Regions from separate parts of the Luteibacter aegosomaticola genome, predicted to be linked through region 2. Evidence: riboswitches for the same ligand, from Rfam matches in the RefSeq annotation. Region 2 holds a riboswitch; each other region holds the start of a gene.
What was found. A riboswitch is a leader RNA that binds a small molecule or an ion and turns the genes downstream of it on or off. The one in region 2 is predicted to bind cobalamin.
Positions count from the first base shown of each region.

Region 1: it holds a riboswitch for cobalamin, as region 2 does, so the genes downstream of both, L2Y96_RS01860 (CoA-acylating methylmalonate-semialdehyde dehydrogenase) here and L2Y96_RS21015 (ribonucleoside-diphosphate reductase subunit alpha) in region 2, are expected to answer to the same signal.
Region 3: it holds a riboswitch for cobalamin, as region 2 does, so the genes downstream of both, L2Y96_RS22335 (TonB-dependent receptor domain-containing protein) here and L2Y96_RS21015 (ribonucleoside-diphosphate reductase subunit alpha) in region 2, are expected to answer to the same signal.

Region 1 covers NZ_CP095741.1:402,624-412,194, reverse strand. Annotated here, with positions in the region: gene L2Y96_RS01875 (enoyl-CoA hydratase/isomerase family protein) at 1-333, opposite strand, end outside; gene L2Y96_RS01870 (enoyl-CoA hydratase) at 330-1,124, opposite strand; gene L2Y96_RS01865 (acyl-CoA dehydrogenase family protein) at 1,121-2,296, opposite strand; gene L2Y96_RS01860 (CoA-acylating methylmalonate-semialdehyde dehydrogenase) at 2,308-3,831, opposite strand; cobalamin riboswitch at 3,956-4,172, opposite strand; gene L2Y96_RS01855 (methionine synthase) at 4,236-5,264, opposite strand; gene L2Y96_RS01850 (DUF1852 domain-containing protein) at 5,294-6,277, opposite strand; gene msuE (FMN reductase) at 6,310-6,891, opposite strand; gene L2Y96_RS01840 (methylenetetrahydrofolate reductase) at 6,983-7,834, shown strand; gene L2Y96_RS01835 (ArsR/SmtB family transcription factor) at 7,879-8,241, shown strand; gene L2Y96_RS01830 (SRPBCC family protein) at 8,219-8,719, shown strand; gene L2Y96_RS01825 (dihydrofolate reductase family protein) at 8,732-9,376, opposite strand.
Region 2 covers NZ_CP095741.1:4,674,482-4,684,052, reverse strand. Annotated here, with positions in the region: gene L2Y96_RS21015 (ribonucleoside-diphosphate reductase subunit alpha) at 1-2,433, opposite strand, end outside; cobalamin riboswitch at 2,597-2,811, opposite strand; gene L2Y96_RS21010 (response regulator) at 3,015-4,955, shown strand; gene L2Y96_RS21005 (DUF2501 domain-containing protein) at 4,995-5,507, opposite strand; gene L2Y96_RS21000 (alpha-L-rhamnosidase) at 5,617-8,163, shown strand; gene L2Y96_RS20995 (methyl-accepting chemotaxis protein) at 8,265-9,571, shown strand, end outside.
Region 3 covers NZ_CP095741.1:4,978,241-4,987,811, reverse strand. Annotated here, with positions in the region: gene L2Y96_RS22350 (dioxygenase family protein) at 70-846, shown strand; gene L2Y96_RS22345 (DUF2239 family protein) at 925-1,482, shown strand; gene L2Y96_RS22340 (efflux RND transporter permease subunit) at 1,449-4,643, opposite strand; gene L2Y96_RS22335 (TonB-dependent receptor domain-containing protein) at 4,880-6,772, opposite strand; cobalamin riboswitch at 6,916-7,154, opposite strand; gene L2Y96_RS22330 (TonB-dependent receptor) at 7,404-9,571, shown strand, end outside.

The sequences.
Region 1 (9,571 bases), 820 kb from region 2:
CTCGACGGCGAAGAATTCGCTGACGTAGGCGTTCTCGCGGATATCGGTGTGGCCCGCTTCGCGATACGCCTGCATGGCTTTATGCAGGCTGTGCAAATCGCCACCCGCGCAGAAAGCCTTCTCGCCAGCCCCCTGGAGCACAACCAATGCGATCGCCGGATCAGAAGCCCACGTCACCAGCTGCTCGTCGAGCAAGCGGGCCATCTCGAGCGACAGGCCGTTGAGCGTGCGCGTCGCGTTGAGCGTGGCGATGCCGATCCGGTGCGCCCCCGCGGCGCGCTCTTCAAAAAGTACGGGCGCCTCGTTCGGCACGTCGCTAGCGGGAGCGTTCATGCGTTGGTCCATTCGGGAGCACGCTTGTCGAGGAAGGCCTGCACGCCCTCACGCTGGTCCGCCGTATCGAACAGGTCAACGAATGCTTCGCGCTCGGCGACCAACGCGGTCGACAACGGCTGTGCCCGCGTGGCCTGGACCAGCCGCTTGCACGCGGCGAGGCTGACAGGGCTTTGCTTCGCCGCCTTTTCCGCCCACGCCAGTGCCAGCGCCCTGCCCTCGCCCTTCGGCGCGGTGGCCTCGACCAGGCCGATGCGTTCGGCGGTCGCGGCATCCACGCGCTCGCCAAGCAGGATCATGCGTTTGGCCCAGCCTTCGCCCACCAGGCGCGCGAGGTTCTGGGTGCCCCCGGCGCAGGGCAGCAGGCCGACGCTCGCCTCGGGTAACGCCATTTGTGCGTGCGCTTCCGCGATGCGCAGGTCACAGGCCAACGCGCACTCCAGGCCGCCACCCATCGCATAGCCGTTGATGGCGGCGATGCTCACGCCGCGGAACGCCGAGAGCGCTTCAAACGCTTCGCCGAACCGCCGTGCGGCCTCGCGGGCCACGGCCTTGTCGCCGTCGGCGAACTGTTTCAGGTCGGCGCCCGCCGAGAAGAACTTCTCGCCGTCGCCGGTGATGACCAGCGCGTACACCGACCGGTCGGCGTCCAGCGTGCGGACGAGGTCACGCAAGCCCGTCAGGCTTTCGCGCGTCCACGTATGCGCGGGTGGGTTGGTGAGCGTGATGATGGCGGTATGCCCTTCGTGGGCAAGATGCAGACCCGGCCAGCGCGTATCAGCGTCACTCATCGCAATTCCTCGTCAGTGTTGAGCAGGTGGCGCGCCACGATCACGCGCATGATTTCGTTCGTGCCTTCCAGGATCTGGTGCACGCGGCAATCGCGCAGCAAGCGCTCGACCGGGTATTCGCGGACGTAGCCGTAGCCGCCATGGATCTGGAGGGCGTCGTTGCAGATGCTGAAACCCGCATCGGTGGCGAAGCGTTTGGCCATGGCGCACCACACGGTGGCGTCATGGCTACCCGCATCGAGCTTGCGCGCGGCGGTGTGCACCATCTGGCGCGCGGCGACCAGTTCCGTGGCCATGTCGGCGAGCTTGAATTGCAGCGCCTGGAAATCGGCCAGCTTCTTGCCGAACTGGCGGCGCTCGCCCATGTAACGGCGCGCGGCGTCGAGCGCGCCCTGCGCCGCGCCCAGTGAACAGGCGGCGATATTGAGCCGGCCGCCATCAAGGCCCTTCATGGCGATGCGGAAGCCCTCGCCTTCTACACCCAGACGATGGTCAACGGGAATGCGCGCGCCGTCGAACGTCACGCTGCGCGTGGGCTGGCTATGCCAGCCCATCTTTTCTTCGTTGCGGCCATAGCTGATACCCGGCGTGTCAGCCGGCACCGCAAACGCGGTGATACCCCTGGGGCCATCGCCACCGGTGCGCGCCATGACCACCAGCATGTCGGTCGCGCCGGCACCGGAGATAAAGGCCTTGCTGCCATGCAGGACGTAGTGGTCCCCGTCGCGCACGGCACGCGTGCGCAGCGAACCGGCATCGGAACCGGCACCCGGCTCGGTGAGGCAGTACGACGCCAGGCGGGTGCCGCTGGCAAGCAACGGTGCCCAGCGCTCACGAATGACACCGGAAGCGTGCGCCGCCAGCATCCACGTGGCCATGTTGTGGATGCTGATGAACGCGGCCGTCGACGGATCCACCGCCGCCAGCTCTTCGAACACAATGGCCGCATCCAGGCGCGCCAGCCCCGAACCACCGGCGGCCTCCGGCACATAGAGGCCACAGAAACCCAGCTCGCCGGCCTTGCCGATCGCCTCGCGCGGGAACTCGCTTTCGGCATCCCAGTGCGCGGCGTGAGGGCCAAGTTCGGCCAGCGCGAACTCCCGCGCGGCCTCCCGATAGGCCGCCTGGTCGTCACTAAGCCCCGCCTGGCCGAGGGCGGCATGCATATCCATCGCGGCGGCCATCAGCGCAGATGGATCGTGGTGTTGACGCCGGCGTTCACAGTGTCGTCGTCGAACCAGCGCTGCGTCACCGTCTTGGTCTGGGTATAGAACTGGATCACCTGCTTGCCATACGGGCCCAGGTCGCCCAGCTTCGACGCACGCGAGCCGGTGAAGGAGAAGAGCGGAACGGGCACGGGGATCGGCACGTTGATACCGACCTGGCCGACATCGATCTCTTCCTGGAACCGGCGTGCAGCCGCACCGCTCTGGGTGAACACCGCGGTGCCGTTGCCGTTCGGGTTGGCGTTGACCAGCTCGATGGCCTCATCAAGGGATCCGGCGGTCAGCACGACGAGCACGGGGCCGAAGATCTCTTCGTCGTAGATGCGCATGCCGGGCTTCACGCCGGTGAAAATCGTCGGCCCGACGAAATTGCCCTCTTCGAATCCAGGAATGGAAGGCTTACGACCATCGAGCTCCAGCGTGGCGCCTTCTTCGATACCTGCGGCGATGAGTGCCTCGACACGATCCCGCGCGGCGCAGGAGATCAGCGGGCCCACGTCGGTGCCTGCCTCCGTACCGGCGTTGACCTTGAGGCCGCGCGCCTTGGCGACCAGCTCGGGAATCCATGCCTGGGCATCACCGACCAACACGGCAGTCGATGCCGCCATGCAACGCTGGCCCGCCGCGCCGAACGCGGCGCCGGCCAGCGCATTGAGGGTCTGTTCTTTGTTAGCGTCGGGCAGCACCACGGCGTGGTTCTTCGCACCCATCATGCACTGGGCTCGCTTGCCGGCGAGCGTGGCGCGCTGGTAGACGTGCGTGCCCACGCGGGTCGAGCCCACGAACGAAATCGCTTTGATGGTCGGGTGATCGCACAGCGCGTTGACCACGTCCTCGCCACCGTGCACGACGTTGAGCACGCCCTTGGGGATGCCCGCTTCCAGCGCCAGCTCCACCAGCCGCATCGTAACCATCGGGTCCTGCTCCGACGGCTTGAGCACGAAGGTGTTGCCCGTCGCGATCGCCATGGGGAACATCCACAGCGGGATCATGGCCGGGAAATTGAAGGGAGTAATACCCGCGCACACGCCCAGCGGCTGGAGCAGCGTGTAGGTATCGACACCGTTGGCGACATTGTTGGCCAGCTCGCCGAGCTGGAGATTGCCGATGGCCGCGGCGTGCTCGACAACCTCGAGACCACGGAACACATCACCCTCGGCATCGGGCAACGTCTTGCCCTGTTCAGCGGTAAGTAGCGCGGCGAGCTCACCCATGTGCTCACGGATCAGCTGCTGGTACTTCAGGAAGATGCGTGCGCGCGTACCGATGGGCGTTTTGCGCCAGGTCTTGAAGGCCTCGGCGGCCGCCGCGACGGCCGCATCGACCTCGGCCATGGTCGCGAACGGCACCCGCGCGAGGACGGCTTGCGTGGCGGGATTGGTGATGGGGCGCCACTCGGTCGTGGAGGATTCCACGAAGGTGCCGTTGATCAACAGTTTCACCGTCTCGACGGTGGGATTTACTTGCTCAAGCCTGGTCATGGTCGTGTCTCCAAATCGCACACCCGCGAATGAGCGGGCGGAGGAGACAAGACGACACCGGACAACGGGCAACCGCGGCCTGGATCAGCTCGCCTGGTTGCCCTCCGCAACACCCGGGAACAGCGCTTTCGCGCCGGCACAGGCCGGTCTCCGGGCTCACGAGCAGGGCGCCAGCCCTACCCCGGCGCCTTCCCGCGCATGTGCGCAGTGGCCAACCGCCGGGTTTTCTCGCCTACCGTTGCGGGGGCAGCGCCGGCTTGGGGTGTTTGCACCCGAACCGGCTTCCCGTTTCACCCTGCCCACTGAACCAGTGGCAGGACACCTGTGATTCGCCGAGTCTGGCCGGGATACCCACGAGGCGGCAAGCTGCACTGCGGAAAAACGCCGTGCAGCCGCTCGGGCGATCAGGCCGACAGTTCCTTGCGGACGATCTCGGCACCGGCACTCAGGGCATTGAGCTTGCCCCGGGCCACCTGGCGAGCGAGAGGGGCCATGCCACAGTTGGTGGATGGATAAAGCTTGTCAGCATCCACAAAGCGCAGGGCCTCGCGCAGCGTGGCGGCCACCTCTTCCGGCGTTTCGATCGTATCGCTGGCCACGTCGATCGCACCTACCATCACCTTCTTCCCGCGCACCAGTTCAATCAGATCGATCGGCACGTGCGAGTTCTGGCATTCCAGTGAAATGATGTCGATGCTCGACTGCTGCAGCTTGGGGAATGACTCTTCGTATTGGCGCCACTCGGAACCGAGCGTCTTCTTCCAGTCCGTATTCGCCTTGATCCCGTAGCCGTAGCAGATGTGCACGGCGGTTTCGCACTTGAGCCCTTCGATGGCGCGCTCGAGGGCGGCGACGCCCCAATCGTTCACTTCATCGAAGAAGACATTGAACGCCGGTTCGTCGAACTGGATGATGTCGACACCCGCAGCCTCGAGCTCACGAGCCTCCTGATTGAGGATCTTTGCGAACTCCCAGGCCAGCTTTTCGCGACTCTTGTAGTGGCTGTCGTAGAGCGTATCGATCATGGTCATGGGGCCAGGCAACGCCCACTTGATCGGCTGCCGGGTCTGCTGGCGGAGGAACCGGGCGTCGTCCACGAAGACCGGCTTCGGGCGGCTCACCGCGCCTACGACGGTCGGCACGCTCGCATCGTAGCGATCACGAATCCGAACGGTCTCGCGCTTTTCGAAATCCACGCCGCTCAGATGCTCGATGAACGTGGTCACGAAGTGCTGGCGGGTCTGCTCGCCGTCGCTGACGATATCGATGCCCGCCAGTTGCTGCTCGTGCAGGGAGAGGCGCAGCGCGTCGCGCTTACCTTCAATGAGCTCTTCGTCTTGCAGCTTCCAGGGCGACCAGAGTTTCTCCGGCTGCGCGAGCCAGGAGGGCTTCGGCAGGCTGCCGGCGGTAGAGGTGGGGAGTAGCTTTTTCATGAAAGGTCTTTTTTTAGGGTTTTCGTGGATCAAAGAGCGCACTCGGCAGCCCATTGCTCAAGGATGTGCTTGTAAGGCTTGATGAAATGCTCTTCCGTAAACCGGCCCTGCTTGACGGCAAGCTGGCTACGCTCCTCACGGTCGTAGACGATCTTGGTCAGGGAATAGTCCTGGTGCTTCAGGCTCGGCTGATACGAAGGCCCCGCCGCGGAATTCGCGTTGTAGATTTCCGGGCGATAAATCTTCTGGAACGTTTCCATCGTGCTGATGAGGCTGATCAGCTCGAGGTTGGTGTAATCGCCAAGCAGGTCACCGACGAAGTAGAAGGCTAGCGGCGCAACACCGTTGGGTGGCATGAAGAAACGCACATGCAGGCCCATCTTGTCGAAATACTGGTCGGTCGATGAGAGTTCGTTCTGCACGTATTCCGCACCCAGGATCGGATGCTGCAAGCCCGTCCGGTGATAGGTCTTGCTGCTCGAGGCGCTGATGCAGATCACCGGCGGCTTCTGGAAGCTTTCCTTGTACGCACGGGAGTTCAGGAAATGCTTGAACAGCTTGCCGTGCAGGTCACCGAAGTCGTCGGGGGTGGCGAACGTGGCCCGATCCTGGTTGTACTCGGGCAACAGCACGCTGAAGTCGTAGTCGCGCACGTACGATGAGAAGTTGTTCCCCACCATGCCTTCAATGCGCTGGCCGGTCTTCCTGTCGATGACGGCGGTTTTCAGGATTTCGATCAGGGGAAACGCACCGTGCTGGTCCTCTGGGTCGATGGTCATCTCCACGGAGATGATCTCGAGCGCCACCGAATAACGGTCCTGAGTCGGGTTATCCCAATGGGCAAGGCTATTGAAGCGGTTGTCGATCATCCGCAACGTATTGCGCAGGTTCTCCTCGCGGCTTTCCCCACGGGCGAGATTGGCAAAGTTGGTCGTCGCACGCGTGGCATCCGACGGGTGGTAGTGCTCGTCGAAACACGTGCTTTTGATGTTGAAGGCAAACTCTGTGTTCATGGTGGCCTGGCGCTGTAGGTTGTTCAATCAAGTCAGGCGGCTGCTATGCCAGCAGCGGCGTTACGTGCGGTACCGCGAGTCAAATGAAGCAGCGGCAATGCGCGCTCGATAGCCAGCTTTGCTCGTTGGATCAATGCTTCGTTTTGCAACCGGTGATCGAGGTAGTCCGTCTCGGTCGCGTAAACGCCCAAGGGCAAGGTGCGCGCCTGGAAGAAGCTGAAGAGCGGCCTCAACTGGTGATCGATCATCAGCGCGTGGCGCTCGCTGCCCCCGGTCGCGGCGAGCAAGACGGGCTTATCGACCAGCGCGTCCTGATCCACGAAATCGAAGAAGTGCTTGAACAGGCCCGTGTATGAGCCGCGATAGACAGGCGTGGCCACCACCAGGATGTCGGCGTGTTCGACGGCGGCGAGTTCCCGCTCCACGGTCTCGGGAAGCTGGTTGCGCCAGATCGCGCCTGCCAGGTCCGGGGCAAGGAGGCCCAGTTCGACCAGGTGTTGGTCGCACGGCACTTCTTCGGCGATAAGATCCGAGAGATGCGCAGCGAGCGTGGCGGCCCGCGAGGGACGTTGCAGGCCGCCAGAGACGGCGACCACGCGGAAAGGACGTGTCATGTTTCCAGTCGTTCCAGGTGTTCGAACGGTAGTGATCTTCGATCCTAGCGACGGGAATCCATGAAATAAAATGGTTATATTTCACCGATCCATGAATATGAATCATCTGATGGACGGCTATTCGCTGGAGGTCAGCGCCAAGGCGATACCTGCGCTGGCCAAGGCGGCGTCACGCATCGCCCCGGGTTCGATCATTTCGATTCCGTACCTGCCGAACGAAGATGACGAGGCGCGGCTGGCTGCCGCCCGGGCCGTGCGCGCGCTGGGTTTCACGCCCATGCCTCACCTTGCCGCGCGCCGCATCACCTCGCAGGCCGAGCTTGAGTCGTTTATCCACCGCGCCGTGACCGAAGCAGGCGTCGAGCACTGCTTCGTCATTGCAGGCGACCCGGCAACGCCCAAAGGACCCTTCCCGGATAGCGCCTCGCTGATTGAGTCGGGCTTGTACGAACGCGCAGGCATCAAGGTCCTGGGCGTAGGCGGCCACCCTGACGACCATCCCGTGATGGATGTGGACCATCGCTGGGAGGTACTCGAACAGAAGTGCCAGAGCATCGCCCGTCGCGGCATGGCGCCCTTGATCGTCACCCAGTTCACGTTCGACGCGGATATCGCCCTGGCCTGGCTGGCGACGCTGCGCGAGCGTGGCATCAACTACCCGGTGCGACTCGGGGTGCCAGGTCCGGCCGGCATCGCGGTGCTGGCGCGATATGCCGCCATGTGCGGCGTGGGTGCCTGCGCGTCCATGTGGTCCAAGTACGGCATTTCACTGGGCAAGCTGCTCGGCACGGCCGGGCCGGAACACTTTGTCGATCGGCTGGCCGCCGGCCTTACCGCCGGGCACGGCGACGTGCGCCTGCATTTCTTCCCGTTCGGCGGGGTCGAGCAATCGGTGAAATGGATTTCAGAATACCGGTCGCATCACGGCCTTTCGCAGCACTGAACTCCCCCTTGCAAGGCTCTGCCAGACGGCATACAGTGAACCATATGGTTCAGTATCAAGCTCGCCTCGATGCCACGTTCGCCGCGCTCTCCGATGTCACCCGACGTGGCGTCCTGGAACAGCTAGGGGAATCCCACGCCTCGATTACCGATCTGGCCCAGCGGTTCCATATGTCCCTCACGGGCATGAAGAAGCACGTGAGCGTCCTGGAACAGGCGGGGCTAGTCGTTACGGAAAAAGTCGGGCGCACCCGTACCTGCAAGCTCGGGGCGCGCCTCCTGGAAGAAGAAGCGGCCTGGATCGAACAGCACCGCAAGCTTTGGAGTGCCCGCTTCGACGCGCTGGACCAGCTCGTCGAGCACCTGAAACGCGAGGAGAAGGTCGATGAGCGCAAGCAACGAAGGTAGCACCGCCGCCAAATCCCGCACCGTGGTGGAAGCCCGATCCGACCGCGAGCTGGTCGTGACGCGGACGTTCGATGCCCCGGTGCATATCGTATTCAAAGCCTGGAGCACGCCCGACTTGTTCGCGAGCTGGTGGGTACCGAAGTCGGTAGGCATGTCGCTCGAGTCGTGCGAGATGGATATCCGTACCGGGGGTACGTATCGTCTCGTGTTCCGCCACCCGGATTTCGAGCAACCGATGGCCTTCTTTGGCACGTACAAAGAAGTGACACCGAACAAGCGCATCGCCTGGTCGAATGAAGAAAGCCCCGACGGCGCTCTCACCACCGTGACGTTCGAGGAGCACGGCGGCAAGACGCAGATCACGCTGCACGAGCTCTATCCGACGACCGCGGCGCGCGACGAAGCTATCGCTGGCTCCGCCGAGGGCCTGCCCGAGCAGTTCGAACAGCTGGATACGTTGCTCGAAACTCTGGATTGATATCGGGCGCCGTCAGTCGCGCGCCAGCACCACGTGTGTGGCGCGCGCTGTCGGTACGTGTTCGATCGTCTTGTAGCCCATCGCACGCAGGTCGAGGCCAGCGAATAGCGCCTCGCCCTGCCCCATGACAACGGGCGCGATCGCCAGGTGCATTTCGTCCACGTGGCCGGCTTCGATGTACTGCCTGGCCGTGGAGACACCGCCGCCAATCTTGATGTCCTTGTTGCCCGCAGCTTCGCGCGCACGCTGCAACGCTTCCTCGATGCCGCCGGTCACGAAATGGAAGACCGTACCGCCTTCCATCGTGATGGACTCACGCGGGTGGTGGGTGAGGATAAAGGTGGGTGCGTGGTAAGGCGGGTTATCGCCCCACCAGCCTTTCCATGTGTCATCCGGCCATTCGCCGCGGATGGGCCCGAACATGTTGCGGCCAAGGATGAAGGCGCCGAAGCCGTCCATCGAGCGATAGGCGAAGTTGTTATCCGGCCCCGTCTCGCCATCGTCCTTGCCGATCATTTCGTGGAACATACGGGTCGGGAAGAACCACTGGAAGATGCTCGGGCCGTTCTCTCCCAACGGATTTTCGAGGCTCTGGTTCGGGCCGGCGGCGTAGCCGTCCATCGAAACGTTGAACCCGGCGATGCGCACCTTCGACATGGCAGCTCCTGGAGTGACCGTGGGGCGACTTTAGCCCAAGTGCGGCACAGGTCTCATTTCCGACCCCCATGCCCCCTGGGCCAGGCGCAATTTCCCGCATTTTTGCCTTTTCCGGCGCGTTCCTCTTACCATCGTGTCCGGGATGCGGCCGCCCTCCGGGCCTGGTTCGCATGCCGTAACAGGGGGAAGTCTTCC
Region 2 (9,571 bases):
GTTGGCCGGAGCCACCGGGGCGACCGGTGCGGCGGCCGCGGCGCTGACCGTGGTCTTGGCGATGCGGGTAGCCGGGCGCGAGCGCAGGTAGTAGGTGGTTTTGACGCCGGACTTCCATGCGTACATGTACATGGATGAGAGCTGGCCGATGTTCGGGTTTTCCATGAACAGGTTCAGCGACTGGCTCTGGTCGATGTACGCGCCGCGGGCGGCGGCGAGGTCGATCAGCGACTTCTGCGGCAGTTCCCACACCGTGCGGTAGATCGCGCGCAGTTCGGCCGGGATGGCGTTGATGCCCTGCACCGACCCTTCGGCGAGCTTGATCTGGTCGCGCACGTCGGCGGTCCACAGGCCGAGCGTCTTCAGCTCTTCCACGAGATGGCGGTTCACCACCAGGAAGTCACCGGAGAGCGTCTCGCGCTTGAACAGGTTCGACACCTGCGGCTCGATGCACTCGTAGCAACCGGCGATCGACGCAATGGTCGCGGTCGGCGCGATCGCGATGAGCAGCGAGTTGCGCAGGCCGTGGGTCTTGATCTTCTCGCGCAGTTCGGCCCAGCGGCCGTCCTTGCCGTGCGGGGCGGCAGCCGACCAGTAATCGAACTGAAGCTCGCCGTTGGCGGCGCGGCTCTCGTCGAAGCCCGGGTGGGCGCCATCGCGCTCGGCGATTTCGTTGGACTGCGACAGTGCGTGGAAGTAGATCTCTTCCGAGATGCGGGTCGACAGCTCGCGGGCTTCCTCCGAATCGAACTTCAGGCGCAGCTTGAAGAACACATCCTGCAGGCCCATCACGCCGAGGCCCACCGGGCGCCACTTCATGTTGGCCGTGCGCGCGGTGTCGATCGGGTAGAAGTTCAGGTCGATCACGCGGTTGAGCTGGCGAACCGCCGTGCGCACCGTGCTGGCGAGCTTCTCGAAATCGAACGCGCCATCGACGACGTGGCGTGCCAGGTTCACCGAACCCAGGTTGCACACGGCCGTCTCGCCATCGTTCGTCACCTCGAGGATCTCGGTGCAGAGGTTCGACAGGTGGATGACGTTTTCCGGACGCGCGGTCTGGTTGCTGGTGGCGTTGGAGCGATCCTTGAAGGTCATCCAGCCGTTACCGGTCTGGGCCAGCGAACGCAGCATGCGGGCGTAGAGCTCGCGCGCCTTCACCGACTTCACCGCCAGGCCATCGGCCTCGGCCTTGGCGTAAGCCGCGTCAAACGTCTCGCCCCAGGTGTCGACGAAGTGCGGCACGATCTTCGGATCGAACAGCGACCAGTCGCCGTCGGTCTCGACGCGGCGCATGAACAGGTCGGGCACCCAGTTCGCGAGGTTCAGGTTGTGCGTGCGGCGCGCGTCGTCGCCGGTGTTCTCACGCAGCTCCAGGAACTCTTCGATATCCGCGTGCCAGGTTTCCAGGTACACGCAGGCCGCGCCTTTGCGCTTGCCACCCTGGTTCACGGCGGCGACCGACGCGTCGAGCGTCTTCAGCCAGGGCACGAGACCGTTGGAGTGGCCGTTGGTGCCGCGGATGAGCGAACCGCGCGAACGGATGCGCGAGTAGGCCAGACCGATACCGCCAGCGAACTTCGACAGCTGGGCCACGTCGCCGTACTTGGCGTAAATCGCGGCCAGGTCATCCTTCGGCGAATCGAGCAGGAAGCACGACGAGAGCTGTTCGTGCGCCGTGCCGGCGTTGAACAGGGTCGGCGAGCTGGCCAGGTATTCCAGCGACGAAAGCATGCGGTACAGCTCGAGCGTCTCGGCGACGTCGTTACCACCGAGCGCGCAGGCAATGCGCATGAAGAAGTACTGCGGCGTCTCGATGACGTGGCGCTTGGTCGGGTGGCGCAGCAGGTAACGGTCGTACACCGTGCGCAGGCCGAAGTATTCGAAGCGACGCGAGGCGTTCAGGTCGATGGCGTCGTTGAGCTTGCGCGCATTGGCCTGCACGAACGAACGCAGGCGCTCGTTGAGGATGCCGAGCTCGGCGCCGATGTTGATCGACTGCGAGAACGACTGGATTTCCTGGCCGCTCACTTCCTTATCGACGAAGGCCGAGAGCAGGCGTGCTGCCAGCTGGCCGTATTCCGGCTCTTCCGCGGTGAGCGCGGCGGCGGTACGGATCGAGAGCTGGTCGAGTTCCTGGGTGGTGGCACCGTCGTACAGGCCGCCGATGGTCTTCAGCGCCACGCGCATCGGATCCACCGAGAACAGGCCATCGGCGCTGCGAGTCACCGCGCGCACGATCTTGTTCACGTCCACGGTTTCCTGGCCGCCGTTGCGCTTCTTGACGCGCATCTGGCCGGGGTTGTGCGGAGGGGTCAGGGCGAACGCCGGCGGGGCGTCCTGCTTGTAGCCCGCTGCGGGGGCCTTCTCATTATTGTTGGTGGGGGTCGCGGCCGCGTCGGCCGTCTCGGTGCGCTCGCGCGCTGCGGAATCCATCGTCGTCATTCTGTGCCCCAAGGCCTGGTCCAGACTCCCGTTCCCACGAAACGGGGCTCGCTATGGCTAGGCAAACGGGAAAAGGCCGGGGACGAAGCCGCGCAGGGGGGCTTCGGTCCACGACGCGCTTCCCCGCGGAAGCCGTCACCACTCACCGGGGCCTTCTGGGCCGCGGGCGCTGGCAGGTCTTCGGACTTCGTGGACGTGGGGGCTTTCGCACCCGGCCTACCCGCCGCTTCCCAGCTCCTCATCGAGCCAGTGCATTGAACGGGATCGTTTCCACTTACCGCTGCGGGGCAGTTCCGGATTCACACCGGATTCCCTATTAGTTCCGACGGGCAGTCGCGCCGCCTCGGACACCAGCGGGACACACGATATAGCTGGGGGGAGGGTAGGTCAACACAAGATATAGGGGAATTTTTCCAATGCGCTGTCGCTTCAATGAGTTGGCAGGAAACGTTCCAAAGTGGTCTGGCCAAGCCTTAACCAAACGCTTCTATACCAATGTGAAGATCGCGTACACATAAGGTATCCGCCCCCAACGCTAAGATTCGGGCCCGTTCCATAACAGCCCCGGTTAGATGCCATCGACGTTCGCGCTGCAGGATCACGCACTGCTCAACCAATCGCTTGACGCGGTGCCCTTCGGCCTCGTCGCGCTGACCGTTACCGGCGGCACGCTGCAGGCCAATGCCTGGGCTCGCGCCCGGTTGCAGGGCAGCGACTTCCTGGCGTTCTGGGATCCGGCGGGCCGGGCTGCCATCGAGGCACTGCTGCCCACGATCGGTGCCCGTGGTGTCCGCGACCTGGATGTCACCGGTGCCGATGGGCAGGCCTGGGGACTCTCGTTCGAAACCTGGCGTTCGGCCACTGCCGGGGACGGTGTGATTCTCGCGACCTTCCGCCTGGCCGGCAGCGACCAGGCCTGGCTTGGTTCCGACCGGTTCCTCGACATCACCCAGGAACAGCTGCGCCAGGCACAGAAGATGGATGCCATCGGCAAGCTCACCGGTGGCGTCGCACACGATTTCAACAACCTGCTTCAGGTCATCAGCGGCAACCTCCAGCTCCTGGTCGCCGACGTGGCCGGCAACCCTCGGGCGGAGCGCCGCGTGGCCAATGCCATGGCCGGTGTCACGCGTGGTTCCCGCCTGGCTGCCCAGTTGCTCGCCTTCGGCCGCCGCCAGCCGCTGGCGCCGAAGGTGGTCAACATTGGCCGCTTCGTCCGCGACATGGATGACCTGCTGCGCCGCGCGCTGGGCGAAGCCGTCGATGTCGAAACCGTGATCGCGGGTGGACTGTGGAACACGCTGGTCGATGTTGGCAACGTCGAAAACGCGCTGCTCAACCTCGCGATCAACGCGCGCGACGCGATGGCCGGGCAGGGCAAGCTCACCATCGAAGCGGGCAATGCGCTGCTCGATGAGGCGTACGCCAAGTCCCACGGTGACCTGAAGGCCGGCCAGTACGTGATGCTGGCCGTGACCGACACGGGCTCGGGCATCACGCCGGAAGTGCTGGCACAGGTGTTCGAGCCGTTCTTCACCACCAAGCCGGAGGGCCAGGGCACGGGCCTCGGCCTGTCCATGGTGTACGGTTTCGTGAAGCAGTCCGGCGGCCACGTGAAGATCTACAGCGAGCCTGGCCACGGCACCACGGTGAAGATCTACCTGCCGCGTTCGACGCAGAGCGAAGACCGGCTGGTCGCGCTGGAAGAAGGCGCCATGCGTGGCGGCGACGAGACCGTGCTGGTGGCTGAGGATGACGACGAGGTCCGCGAGACCGTCGTGACCATGCTGGCCGACCTGGGCTACCGCGTGCTGAAGGCGCGCGATGCGGAAAGCGCCTTGTCCATCATCGATAGCGGCATCGCCATCGACCTGCTGTTTACCGACGTGGTGATGCCGGGCCCCCTGCGCAGTACCGACCTGGCGCGCAAGGCCACGGAACGCCAGCCCGGCATGGCTGTGTTGTTCACCTCGGGCTATACCGAAAACGCCATCGTGCATGGCGGGCGCCTGGATGAAGGCGTGGAGTTGCTCAGTAAGCCTTACACCCGCGAGGCGCTCGCCCGCCGCGTACGCCACGTGCTGGCGCAACGTGCACCGGTGGCGCCACGCATACCGGCGAACTCGCCCGCGCCTTCGGTACCTGCGCCACAGCCGCCGCAATCGCTGCGTGTGCTCGTGGTGGAAGATGATGCGCTGATCCGCATGAGCATCGCCGAGATGCTCGAGAGCCGGGGGCATACGGTGTTCGAAGCCGGCGATGGCAACGAAGCGATCCGCGTGCACACCAGCGAAACCATCGACGTGTTGTTGGCCGACGTGGGCCTGCCGGGCATGAGCGGCGTGGAAGTGGCCGAGCGCATGCGCGAAGGACGCCCGGAGCTACCCGTGCTGTTCGCCACCGGCGACCAGACGGCCAACGGCGTGGTCCGCGACGCGCGCACGGCGGTGATCGTGAAGCCGTACGGTGTAGCGGACCTGACCGAAGCGATCGGGCGGATTACGCGGGGTTGAGGGGCCGGGGAGCGCGCTTGCGCGCGATCCCCGTTTACCTCAGAGACCAGCCATCTTCTTACCCTGCTTCAGAACGGCATCGCAGGCCTTGTGCACCAGCTTGCCCTTCATGTCGGACGGATCGCTGCTGTTTCCTCCAGTGAGGCTCATCTGCTTGCCGTCCCCCGTCGTCAGCAATCCCTTGGCCCCATCCAGGTAACCTTTGTCCTTGGTCGGGTCTGCGCTCGTGGAACTGTTCTTCTTCGACTTGCCGCCCAGCGACCCGAGCAGGTTGCTGCCCGACGAGCCGCCGGCATCGGTATTCGAAGCGTTCTGGTCACCCGACAGGCTACCGAGTAGCTTGTCCTTCACACCCGACGCGCCCGAATCACCGCCGAGGTAGTTGTTGTTCACGCAGTACTGGATGATGCCTGCGGCATTGCTGGCGCTGCCGGAGGTAAGGCCGCCCCCCGATCCGCCCATCAGGCCGCCGAGCTTATCCAACTGTCCGGCATAGGCAGCGGTACTGGCGATGGCGAGGCCCAGGGTGAGGCCGGCGATACGGGTCTTCATGACGATGGCTCCGGATGGCTTGGGTGCGTACTGTGTAGCCCCGCACGCGTTAGACGGATGTATGCGGGTATGCTCGAGGCTTCATGCCTTGCCCCCGGGATGCCACGCCTTGCCACCACGTGCCCTGTTCTGCGCACTGCTGATCGTGCCCTCGCTCGCCCCTGCCGCTACGCTCGAGCGCCTCCGCGTCGAACGCGTGGACGCACCGCTCTATGTGGATGTGGCGAAACCCCGGTTCGGCTGGGTGATCCATGCCGAAAAGAACGGGACAGCCCAGCAGGGTTACCGGATCCGGGTCAGCCGCGATGGCAAACCCGTGTGGGATAGCGGCGACGTCAGCAGTGCGCAGTCGTTCGATGTGCCTTACGGTGGCCCGGCGCTGACGCCCGGCGAACGCTATGCGTGGCACGTCTCGGTGCGCACCACCGAAGGTGCCGCTAGCGGCGATGGCGCGTTTGGCACCGCGCTTGATGACGCGGGTTGGGGTGGTGCGCAGTGGATAGGCAAGGCCGATGCGGCGAGCCTGCCCGCGCCTGTGTTGCGCCGCCCGTTCCATGTGGATAACGGCGTGCAGCGCGCGACGCTCTACGTGGCGGGCGGTGGCTACGCGGCCATGCAGGTGGACGGCCACCCCACCAGCAATGCGGTGCTGTCGCCGGGCTTCACCGACTACGCGAAACGCGTGGAGGTCACCGCCACCGACATCGACCTGGCACCCGGCGATCACACGCTCGGTGCCGAACTTGGGCGTGGCTTCTACGGCATGACCAATCCCAACGTGTGGCATTGGGAGCGTGCGCCATGGCATGGCCAGCCGCGCATGCGTGCCGTCCTGGTCATCCGCTACGCTGATGGCCGGACCGAACGCATCCCGACGGATACGCGTTGGTCGCTTGCCGATGGCCCGACGCGGCTGGATGACCTGTACGGTGGCGAAGACTACGACGCTCGCGCCGCCGCGCCATCGCAGTGGGCGCCAGCGGCCGTTCTGCCGGCCCCGTCCGGGCGCCTCGTGGCGCAGATCGAGCCACCGATTCGCGTCACCCAGGTGCTCAACGCCACCGCCGTCACCGAACCGAAGCCAGGCACGTTCGTCTTCGCCTTTCCGCGCGTCATCGCAGGCTGGGCCGATTTCGATGTCGAAGGCCCTGCCGGCACCGTGATCACCGCGCGCTATGGCGAAAAGCTGCTGCCCGATGGCACGGTCGATGCGCGCGACGAACACCACTACTTCAAGCACGGCTTCCAGACCGACCACCTGACCCTCGGCAAAGGGCGTACGCAGTGGCATAGCCGTTTCTCGTACAAGGGCTTCCGCTATGTGCAGGTGGACGGTTGGCCGGGCAAGCCGTCGCTGGCGGCGCTGAAGGCTGCCGTCGTGCATAACGATGTGGCCGTGACGGGCCGGTTCGACAGCGCGAACGACCTGCTCAACTGGATTCACCGTGCCACGGTGGACACCATGCTCAACAATCTCTACAGCATCCCCACCGACACGCCGATGTACGAGAAGAACGGCTGGACCGGTGATGGCATGCTTGGCGTCGACATGTTCCTGCGTAACTTCGACGCCGCGGCCATGTTCACCAAGTGGGAACGCGATATCGCCGACACCCGCGGCGCCGATGGCGCGCCGCTGGTCACCGCGCCCAACGCGGGTTGGGCTCTCGATGTACATGCGCCCACCTGGCACTCGGCGTATGTCTTCGTACCGTGGGCGCTCTATCAGCAGACGGGCGATCGCGCGCCGATCGACGAACACCTTGAAGGCATGGCTCGCTACGTCGCCATGGAACACGCGCGTTCCCCCGGTGGCATCGCTAATACCGAACTAGGCGACTGGGTGAGCCCGGAAACGGATCCGTCCGGCGAGAATGCGCCCGAAGACAAGCGCATCGCCGCCACGGCTTACCTTTACCGGATGGAGCGCGTGGTCGCCGACATGCAGCGGCTCGCGGGCAAGCCGGCAGAGGCCGCACGCTTCGACGCGATGGCCGATGCCGTCCGCGACGCGTTCAACGCACGCTTCCTTGATCGCGACAAGGCGATCTACCAGGGAGAGGGCGACCAGGGTTACCGCCAGGCGCACAACCTGCTGGCGCTCGGCTTCGGCCTCGTGCCTGCCGAGCTCCGCGAACGCGTGGCGGCCAGTGTCGCCGCGGATGCGAAGGCGCGCGGCGATCACCTGGATACCGGCGCCCTCGCGACCAAATTGATCCTGCCCGTGCTCACCGCGACCGGCCATGCCGACGAGGCCTGGGCGATCGCCAACCAGGTGAGCTTCCCGAGCTGGGGCTTCTGGCGGGCCAACGGCGCGACCAGCCTTTGGGAGCACTGGAAGCTCGCCTCGCGCTCGCGGGGGCACTATTTCCTCGGCACCGTGGACGACTGGCTGTTCGAGGACGTGGCGGGCCTGCGGCCGCTGGCGCCGGGCTGGCGGCGGATCGGCGTGCACCCCGCATTTACGGACTTCCTCGACCACGCGTCCGCAGCGGTGATGACCCCCTACGGTGAGGCGTCCGTGGCTTGGCGCAAGGCCGGTGCTCAGGTGGAGGTGGATGTGCAGGTGCCCGTGGGTACCGAAGCGGAGGTGGGCCTGCCCGGCAAGGCGGCCACGACGGTGGGTCCCGGGAGCCACCGTCTCACGCTCGACTGAGCCTGAAATATCGTTCGCAAGTTGTCACGCAAACGCCATCAAGGCCTTCCCGCTTTTGCCGATAAAGCGCTTACGGGGCAATTCTTGAGGGCGAACGTCGCATGTCGGCTGTAATGAACTGGTTTGGCCGCACCACGCTGAACACGCGGGTGTGGATGGTGATGTCCATCGTGGTGCTGGGCCTGGTCGGCCAGGTCGTGATGTCGGCCATCGAAAGCCGCGATGCGCAGATGCGTTCGCTCGAGCACGCGCTGGCGCAGCACGTGATGGCGGCTACCGCCGTGGCGGATGCGTTCCACGCCCGCGCGGAAAAAGGCGAGATGAGCGATGCCGAAGCGCGCGTCGGCGCCTTGCGCGATATCGAAGCCATGCGTTGGGATGGCAACAACGGCTACGTGTTCGCGATCGACTCTGGTTTGATCATGCGCCTGCACCCGCTGCGCCACGACGAGATCGGCAAGAACGTCGGCGGGGACGCCGATGGCCACGGCTTCCATCACTACACCGCCATGCGCGATGCGGACGCAAAGGACGGCCACGGGTTCACCCGCTACACGCAGGTGATGCCGAAGACCAACGAACTACGCGACAAGATCAGCTACTCCGCGCTGTACCAGCCGTGGGACCTGCACTTCATTTCCGGTGCGTACTTCACCGATATCGACCAGGCATTCCGCCAGCAATTGCTGCGCGACCTGTGGAAGTCGGGGCTTATCGCTGCGCTGGCGCTGTTCGTCGTCTGGTTCTCCATGCGCAGCATCCGCGCCACGATCGGTGGCGAACCGAACGAAGCACAGCGCATCGCCAGCCGCATTGCCGGCGGCGACCTGCGCAACGAAGGCGCCGCCGACGTGGCACCGGAAAGCCTGCTCGGTGCGCTTGAGCGCATGCGCGGCACGCTGGCTTCCATCGTGGCCGAGGTGCAGCAGGGCGCGCACGTCGTCTCCACCACGGCGGGGGAAATCGCCCGCGGTAACGATGACCTCTCGCAGCGCACGCAGGAGCAGGCCTCCAGCCTGGAAGAGACCGCGGCGTCGATGGAAGAGATGACGGCGACCGTCAAGCAGAACGCCGAGAACGCTACCGCCGCCGATCGCCTCTCGCGCCACGCGCGCGGCGAAGCGGAGCGGGGTGGTGACGTGGTGGCCAAGGCGATGGACGCGATGCGCGACATCGGTGATTCGAGCCGCCGCATTACGGACATCGTCGGCATGATCGACGAGATCGCCTTCCAGACGAACCTGCTGGCACTGAACGCGGCCGTGGAAGCGGCGCGTGCCGGTGAGCAGGGCCGCGGCTTTGCCGTGGTGGCCAGCGAAGTGCGCCGCCTCGCGCAATCGAGTGCAGCGGCATCGAAGGAGATCAAGGCGCTGATCATCGAAAGCGGCGAGCGTGTGGAAGCCGGTGC
Region 3 (9,571 bases), 300 kb from region 2:
GATTTATCCGCGCGGCGGCGATGCCTACATTGAGTGGCATCCCCCACCCCCGCCGCCAGGCACATCGCCATGCAACGCGCACCTGCACTCTTCGTCTCCCACGGCTCCCCCACGTTCGCCCTGGAGCCCGGCCTGCTCGGCAGCCAGCTCACGACGCTCGGCGAGCGCCTGGCTGGCGCTACGGCCATCGTCGTGGTCTCGCCGCACTGGCAGACGTGCGGCGTGCGGGTCATGGGTGCACCCCGGCCCGCCACGATGCATGACTTCGGCGGTTTCTCGCCGGAGCTCTATACGTTGAGCTATCCGGCGCCCGGGCTGCCATCGCTCGCCGCCGAGACGGCAGGCCTGTTGATCGAGCACGGTTTCACCGCCCTGGTGGATGCGGAGCGCGGGCTCGATCACGGCGCGTGGGTGCCGCTGCGTTATCTACGGCCGGAGGCGGATACGCCGGTGCTGCAGGTCTCCATGCCGCACAACCTCGACGTCGACTCGGCCCTGCGGCTTGGCAAGGCGCTGGCGCCGTTACGCGACCGCGGAGTAGCCGTGCTGGGCTCGGGCAGCCTGACCCATAACACCCGGGAAGCGCGGGTTACGCGCGAGCCTGAGGATTACACCCGGCAGTTCGCGGCGTGGGCGAAGGCGGCGGTGCTCGCTGGCGATACCGAAGCGCTGCGCGACTATCGCCGGCGTGCCCCCTCGGCCTTGCGGGCCCACCCGACCGACGAACACTACCTGCCCTTGCTGGTCGCGGCGGCCGCGGCCGCTGGCGATACGCCTATGGCGATCGATGGCGGCGTAACCTATGGCGTGCTGTCGATGGATGCCTATGCCTGGGGCATCCACTGAGATATTTTACCCGGGCACTATTGACGTACAATTTTTACCGGGTAATATCTGGCGGGTCCCGGTGGAAGGAAGACCCCCATGCAGAATCATTACACCGCCTTCGATGGCACCCACCGCGTGGGTAGCGGCCCGCTCGCCGTCGTGGCCGAGCGCTGCAAGGCGCATCTCGATAGCGAACCCAACGCCAGCCCGATCATCTACGACGACAGCACCGGTCGTCCTGTGGATATCGATTACCGCGGCACTACCCACGATGTCCTGGCGCGCCTCGAGGCCATTGAGCCTGCGCCGGCCCGGCGTGGTCCAGGCCGGCCGAAGCTCGGCGTGGTCGCGCGCGAGGTCACCCTGCTGCCGCGTCACTGGGAGTGGCTCGCCGCGCAGCCCGGCGGCGCCTCGGTCGCGCTACGCCGGTTGGTCGAAAGCGCCAGCCGCGAGAACGTCGATATCGACCGCACCCGGCAGGCGAGCGAGGCCGTCGACCGGGTGATGCTGGCGCTGGCCGGCAACCTGGCCGGCTATGAAGAAGCCTCGCGCGCGTTCCATCGCCGCGAAGGCGAACGGTTCACCGCGCTGACCGAGGCGTGGCCTGGGGATGTGCGGGATTACGTGCGCGGGTTGGCCGCCGCCGTGCTGTAAGACGCGTTAGCACCGCGCGCCTTGCGCAGCTTCACCCACCGCTTGTACCGGCGCTTCAGCTTCCGCCGGTACTTGCGCTCCTTGCGGTCGTGGTTCCACAGGTAGATCGCCGGTGTGCTCAGCAGCGTCAGCAGCTGCGAGACGAGCAGCCCGCCGACGATGGCGATACCCAGCGGCCGGCGCATCTCCGAACCCACGCCGAAACCGATGGCCAGCGGCAGCGCCGCGCCCATCGCCACCAGCGTGGTCATCGTGATCGGGCGGAAGCGCACCAACGCCGCCTGGCGGATCGCCTCGACCGGCGACATCCCTTGCTCGCGCTGCGCTGTCAGCGCGAAATCCACCATCAGGATCGCGTTCTTCTTCACGATACCGATCAGCAGAAGCACCGAGATGATCGCCATCAACGTGAGCTGCGTCTGCGTGACCAGCATGGCCAGGAACGCACCGGCACCCGCTGCCGGCAGCGTGGAAAGAATCGTGAGCGGGTGGCCCAGGCTCTCGTAAAGCACGCCCAGCACGATGTACACCGCCAGGATCGCGCCGATCAGCAACACCATGCCGTTGGACTGCGCGTCACGCAGGCGCTGGTTGGCGCCGGTGAAATCCATGCGCACGCCTTCCGGCAGCGAGAGCTTCGCCACGGCCTGTTCGACGAGGGTATTGCCCTTGTCCGGCGTGATCTTCGGCGCGAGGTTGTAAGTGATATCCGCCGATTCCAGCTGGTTCTGGTGGGTCACCGCGCTAGGCGTGCTCACCGGCGCGATATGCGCCACCGCGGAAAGCGGCACCATGTTGCCCACGCTGTTCTTTACGTAGGTGTTCAACAGCGTCTCGGGCGAGAGCGACTGCGCTGCCGCCGCGGTAAGCACCACCCAATACTGGTTGATGTCCGAATAGATCACCGACACCTGGCGCTGGCCGAACGCGTTGTAAAGCGCCGTATCGATCATGCCCATGCCGATCTGCAGGCGGCTCGCGGCATCGCGATCCACCTGTAGCATCTGCTGCTTGCCCACCACGTCGAAATCGCTGCCGACGTCGCGGAACTCCTTCATGCCGCGCATCACCTGCACGAGTTTCAGCGTCCACGGCTCAAGGCTCTCGCCGCCCGTGCTGATCAGCTGGAACGAGTACTGGCCGCGGTTGCTGTTACCACCACCGCCGCCAAGGAACTGCACGGGGTTGAAGAACACCTGGACGTCGGAGATCTTCTCGTACTCCTTGCCCATGCGATCCATGATTTCCTTGATCGACTCATGGCGATGATCGGGGCCACTGCCCTTCGGCTTCAGGTCGATGAACATCAGGCCCTGGTTGCCCACCGCGCCGCCGTTGTCGCCGCCGAGGATCGCGGTGACATCGGCCACCGTCGAATCCTTGCGCATGATGTCGGCGACCTTGGTGAGACGCCGGGTCATTTCATCGGGCGAGATGTTCGCGTCCGCGGTGATCTCCGCCTGGAGCATGCCGGTATCTTCATCGGGCATGAAGTTGCCGCCGGCGGTCTTCACCACGGCCATGGCCAGCAGGAAGGTGGCGATCAACAGGGTGAGCGGCTGCCAGCGCATGATCCGGCGGTGGCGCATGGCCCAGTCCAGTGCGCGCGAATAGGTGTTCAGGAAGCCCTTGTCGAACCTCTCCAACGCTTTTTCCAGGCGTCCCGGTACGCGATCCGGCTCATCGTGCTTGAGGTAGCGCGCGCACAGCGCCGGGGTGAGCGTGAGCGAGACAACGGCCGAGATCAGCACCGCCGAGGCCAGGGTCACCGAGAACTCGCGCAGGAGCTTGGTGATCATGTTGTTGCCGAACAGCAGCGGTGCGAACACGGCCACCAGCGAGATGGTGATCGAGATGACGGTGAAGCCGATCTCGCGCACGCCCTCCAGCGAGGCCGGCATGGGCGCTGAGCCGTTCTCCATGTGGCGCACGATGTTCTCGATCACCACGATGGCATCGTCCACGACGAAGCCGATGCATAGCACCAGCGCCATCAGCGACATGGTGTTCAGCGTGTAGCCCAGGGTCCACATGACCACGAACGCGCCAGCCAGCGACAACGGCACGCTGAGGGTCGCGATGAGCGTGGGGCCCAGGCGGCGCAGGAACACCAGCATCACCAGGCAGACCATCACGATGGAGATCATCAGCGCGACCTTCACCTCGTGAAGCGCCGACTGGGTCGTCTGGGTCAGGTCGAAGATGGGTGTCACCACCGCATCCGCCGGTAGCATCGCGCGGAAGCGTGGCAGCGCGGCGCGGATCGCGTCGGCCGTCGCGATCGAGTTGGCCTCGGGCCGCTTGCTGATCTGCATGGTCACCGAGCGTTCGCCCTGGAACCACGCCTTCTGGTAGATATCCTGCTGGCCGCTGGTGACGTTGGCCACATCGGACAGACGCACCGGCACGCCGTTGCGCATCGCGATCAGGATGCGCGCGAATTCATCCGCGTCATGCAGCCCGTCGTTCGCGATCACGGTCATCTGCGAGTGGCCGTCGGAGAGCAAGCCCTGCGGCGAGTTCACGTTGGCTGCCTGCAAGGCGTTGCTCACATCGTTGGTCGTGAGCCCCTTCGACGACAGCGCATTGGTATCCAGCTCGACGCGCACCGCATGCGGCGTGCCACCGAACACCTGCACGCGCGCGACGCCGTCGATCTGCGACACGGTTGGCCGGATCAATGTATCGACCACGTCGAACAGTTTGTCCGCCGGCATCGTCTTCGAAGTGAACGAGACGAGCAGTACGGGGATCTGTCCCGTATCGAACTTGAAGTACTGCGGCGGGCTGGGCATGCCCGGCGGAAGGTCGGCGATGGACGCATTGATCGCCGCCTGCACATCGCGCGCGGCCGCGTCGGTGGAACGATCCATGTTGAAGCGCAGGCGCACGAACCCGGCACCTTCCGTGCTGTTCGAGTACATCTGGTCCACACCGGGAATCTGGCCCAGGTGGCGCTCCAGCGGCGCAATGATGGTGTTGGCCATCGTCTGCGCATTGGCGCCCGGCATCTGCGTCTGGATGAAAACCGCCGGCACCTCGATCGAGGGCAGCGCGGCCACGCCCAGCAACATGTACGCCAGTGCGCCAGCCAGCGTGAGGCCTGCCGCGAGCAGCGACGTTCCCCGGGGCCGGCGGATGAAAGGAGCAAAAAAATTCACGACACATCCTGTGACAGCGGGAACGCCCGCGCCGGGCACTTTATGCCGTCATGGCCTCCCGTGTCGCCTGTGCCACCCGTCAGCCCCTGCCGAAAGGCACGGAATGACTGTTTAAGCAGGCATATCCAATGGCACCCCCCATGCCCCGCTGTTGTAGGAGCGCGCTTGCGCGCGATAGGTGCTCGCGGCAAGACCCCATCGCGCGCAAGCGCGCTCCTACAGGGGTGTGTCAGCCCTTACGGGTTCGGCGCGAAGCGCACCGTCACGTAGTACGTGCGGCCCAGCTGGTTGTAGTACGCAGCCGTCTCATAGTGCTTGTCGGCCACATTGGCCACGCGGCCCTGCACGCTCCACGCGCTGTCCAGGTGCCAGGTGGCACGCAGGTCGGCCGTGGTGTAGCCGCCGAGGCGCGTGGTGTTGGCCGCGTCGTCGTAGCTGTAACCCGCGGCATAGACCGAGCCACCCACGGTGAACGCGCCGAGGTCTTTGTCCAGGTCCACGCGGCCGGTGCGACGCGGACGGCGCGCCAGCAGGTTGTCGTCATTCGGGCCGTTGTCGCGGTTCAGCGGCTGCTGCAGCGTGGCGTAGGCACGCACGTGCCAGCCATCGACATCGGCACCCAGCTGGCCTTCGAGGCCGCGGATGCGCGCCTGGCTCACATTAATCGGCAGGAAGTTCGCGTCAAAGCCGATCAGGTCGTCGACCTTGGTCTGGTAGGCGTTCACCGCCCAGTTCCAGATGCCCGGCGTGCCACTCAGGCCGATTTCAGCCGTGCGCGACTTCTCCGGCTTCAGCGCCACCGGGGTGCCGTACGGGTAGTACTCGTCATTGAACGTCGGCGCGTGGAAGGCAGTGCCGTACGACGCCGTGATGCGCATACCGTTATCGAAGCGGAAGCCGTAGGCCGCCGAACCCGTGTTGTGGTTACCGAACTGGGTGTTGTGGTCGTGGCGCGCCGAGAGCTGGATCTCGTGCGGGCCGAAGACGCCCTGGTACAGGGCAAACACGCCGGTGTTGTTGCGCGTGGTCTTCAGGTAATCGGTGTCGCTATCCAGCTTTTCCTGCTGGTAATCGACGCCCGCGCTCAGGGTCTGGCCCGGCGCCAGGGTGAAATCGTTCTGCCAGGCGGCCTGGTTGCGCTTGGAATACAGGTAGCCCATGCGCTGCTTGTCGGCGCCCACGTGCGGATTGAAGTCGGCGTCGTACCAGGTCTTTTCCGAACCATTGAGGTAGTTGTCGGCACGGTCCTGGTTCTGGCCCAGGCTCACCGACATGCGCCAGTCGGCCATGGCGTCGAAGCTCAGCTTGCCGCCGGCGACCTGCTGCGAGCGACGGGTCAGGTTCTGGAAGTCACCGTCGTATTCGATGGTGCCCTTGCTGCGCAGCCAGCTGCCGGTGAGTTCGGTGCCGTTATCCCAGCGGTAGCCGCCCGAGAGCGCGCCGTTGTAGGTGCGATAAGCATCGTGGTCCGGCTCATCGGTGAAGCAGCCCTTGCCCGCTTCGGCCGCGCCATCGCGGCAGGCATTGATGCCAGCCGTGTACTGGCCGCCCAGGCTGGCGTTGTACCAGCCATGGGTGGTGCCGCCGGAAACGCCGAACTGGGCGGCCTCGTAGCCGTGGCTGCCACCGGTCACCGACACCGAGGGCGTCGGCGCCTGCCCGGCCTCGCCATGGCGGGTGAAGATCTGGATGACGCCGCCGATGGCGTCCGATCCGTACAGGGTGGAGCGCGGGCCGCGGACCACTTCGATATGGTCGATCTGCTCGACCGGGAGCTGCTCGTAAGCAGGCAGGCCGGCGCCGACCGTGCCGACGCGGACGCCATCGACGAGCACCAGGGTGTGCGACGAGTTCGTGCCGCGCATGAACATGGAGGTCTGCTGGCCGATGCCGCCCGTGTTGGCCATGACCACGCCCGGCAGGCCGGTGAGCAGGTCCTGCACGCTGGTGGGCTGCAGGCGGTCGATGTCGTCACGGGTGATCACGGTGACCGGGGCGAGTACCTCGTCCAGCGGGGTGGCGGCGCGGTTCGCGGTGACCACGACGGTGGGCAGGGCTTCCGGAGCATCGGCGGCGTGCGCCAGGGTGATGGACGACAGCAGGGCCGTCGCGAGCAGGGTCTTCTTCATAGGTGGAGCGTCCTCGAGCCGGCTTGCGGCAAGTCTCAAAACAAGGACGGTCACGGGAGGGCGAACGGCGCGCGGGCAAGAGACCGGAGCTGTCCGGATCCGCCCGCCGCGAATCGTCCGAAACAGAGCCACCCCGCGGCATGCCGCAGGGATGGTCTCGGGCCGGTCTCCGGACTCGCCGCTCCCCATGCATGGAGCTCTGGCGGGCGCCTTCCCACCCCGAGGGGCAGTGGCGTTTACCGCGCCAGATCGGGGCCTGGGGCCCCAGCGGCATACCGTTGCGGGGGCAGTGCCGGCCTTGCCACGCGAGTGGCGCACCGGCTTCCCGTTTCATCCTTCCTGGCCTGACGCCAGGGCGGACACCCGAACCTGGCCATTCTAACGGGAAGTGCATCGATGGGCATGGAAAGCCCACGATTTGTTAACAAGCACTTGACGTTCGTAAAAACCTTCGATTACAAACGCTGCTGGCTGCTGTCGTACGCATTTTCTTGCGTTACGGGGAGGGTTCCCGGCCGAAACCGCCATTGGGAGTGGCGGTGCAGGGGGGAACAAGACGGTAGCCGAGAACGGGCCTGGCCCTTAGTTCTTCGTGGCCGGGCTCCTTGCAGTTCATCCGGGGAGATACAGCATGCAGCGTTCCACCCTGCTCCAAGGCGCCCTGCGCCGCACCAGTCTTTGCACCGCCGTCGCCCTTTGCCTCGCGGCTAGCGGCGGCGCCCTCGCCCAGTCCAACGCGTCAGGTACGGTCTTCGGCCGCGTGGCCCAGCCGGACGGGGCCGTCGTCCACCTGCAGAACCTCGATACCGGCCTGACCCGCGATGTGAACGTGGACTCGGAAGGCCGCTACCGCGCCAGCTCGCTGCCCGTTGGCCGTTACAAGGTCAGCGTGGAGCGCAACGGCGCCGTGGCCGAAACGCGCGATAACGTCCAGGTGAGCCTGGGCGGCGTCGACGTCTCGTTCGCTGGCGCCGCGGCCGCCTCGTCCGCCAACGCCCAGGATCTCGAAGGCGTCCAGGTCGTCGGCAATGCCTTGCCTGCCATCGACGTCTCACAGGTCGACTCGCGCACCGTGCTCACCTCCGAGCAGCTGCAGAAGCTGCCGCTGGCGCGTGACGTCACCGCCGCCGCCCTGCTGGCACCGGGCGTCATCGCCGGTGATAGCCGCTACGGTAACGTCGCCTCGTTCGGCGGTTCGTCAGCTTCGGAAAACCAGTACTACATCAACGGTTATGCGGTGACGAACGCGCTCACCGGCCTGGGTTTCACCAGCCTGCCTTACGACGCGATCGACCAGCAGCAGATCTTTACCGGCGGTTACGGTGCGGAATACGGCCGTTCCACGGGTGGCGTGATCAACATCGTCACCAAGCGCGGCGGTAACGAGTGGAAGGGTGGCTTCGGCGTCTACGTGCAGCCTGCGGCGCTGCGCCAGGATCCGCGCAACATCTACCGCCAGAACGGCACGCTGTACCAGACCCGCTCGGGCAACAAGGGCACCGACACGCAGTACACCGGCTACATCAGCGGCCCGCTGATCAAGGACAAGCTGTTCCTGTATGCCGCGGGCGACTTCACCCGTACCGATAGCCGTATCGTCAGCGTCGCCACCGCGCCGCAGAAGACGTACCAGGAAAACAAAGCCACCAAGTGGTTGGCCAAGGTTGACTGGAACATCACGGATAACCACCTGCTCGAAGTCACCGGCCTGGGCGACAAGACCAACACCGAGCGCAGCGTCTACAAGTACGACTATTCGACGGGCCATCGCGCCGGTTACATCGGTACCGATAACCTGAAGAACTTCGACGCGGGTCCGGGTTCGGCGCCGGGTGGCGATGTCTACATCGGCAAGTACACCGGTTACATCACCGATGACCTGACCATCACCGCGTTGTACGGCCACAGCAAGACCGTGCACGAGCGCGACCTCTCCTACGCTTCCAACCCGAACTGCCCGTGGATCACCGATTCCCGGTCAGTCTCCACGCCGATCGTGGGCTGCGGCCTCGTCAACGGCACGGTGCTGGGCAAGGGTGCGAAGGATGAAACGCACGGCTACCGCCTCGACGTGGAATACCGCATCGGCGACCACGACCTGCGCGTCGGTGTCGATAACCAGACGCTGAAATCCACCGCCGGCAACATCTACGAAGGCGGTTACCGCTGGGTCTACCAGGATGCCGGCGAAGTGCCGAACCGTCCGGATATCGTCCCGCCGCCGGGCGACGATTACTTCGTCGAAAAGCGCCTGTTCCAGACCGGCGCAAGCGTCAAGACCGAGCAGGAAGCGCAGTACATCGAAGACCACTGGCAGGTCACCGATCGCTGGATGGTGTATCTCGGCCTGCGTAACGAGCAGTTCAAGAACATCAACGGCGACGGCGCCACCTACGTGAAGCAGCGCCACCAGCTGGCACCGCGCCTGGGCGCCACGTGGGATGTGTTCGGTGACTCCTCGTTCAAGGTGTACGCGAACGCCGGCCGTTACCATCTCGCCATCCCGTCGAACGTCGCCATCCGCGGCGCGTCCGCGTCCACCTATTACAGCGAGTACTACTCGTACACCGGCGTGGGCCCGAACGGCGAGCCGACCGGCACCGAGCAGCTGGGCGCCCGCCGTTATCTCAATGGTGAAGACGGCACGCCGCTGGATCCGAAGACCGTGGCCGCGAGGAACATCAAGGCCTATTACCAGGACGAATACATCCTCGGCTTCGACAAGGCCCTGAGTGAGAACTGGAGCTTCGGCGCAAAGGCGACGTATCGCAAGCTGAAGAGCTCGATCGACGACTTCTG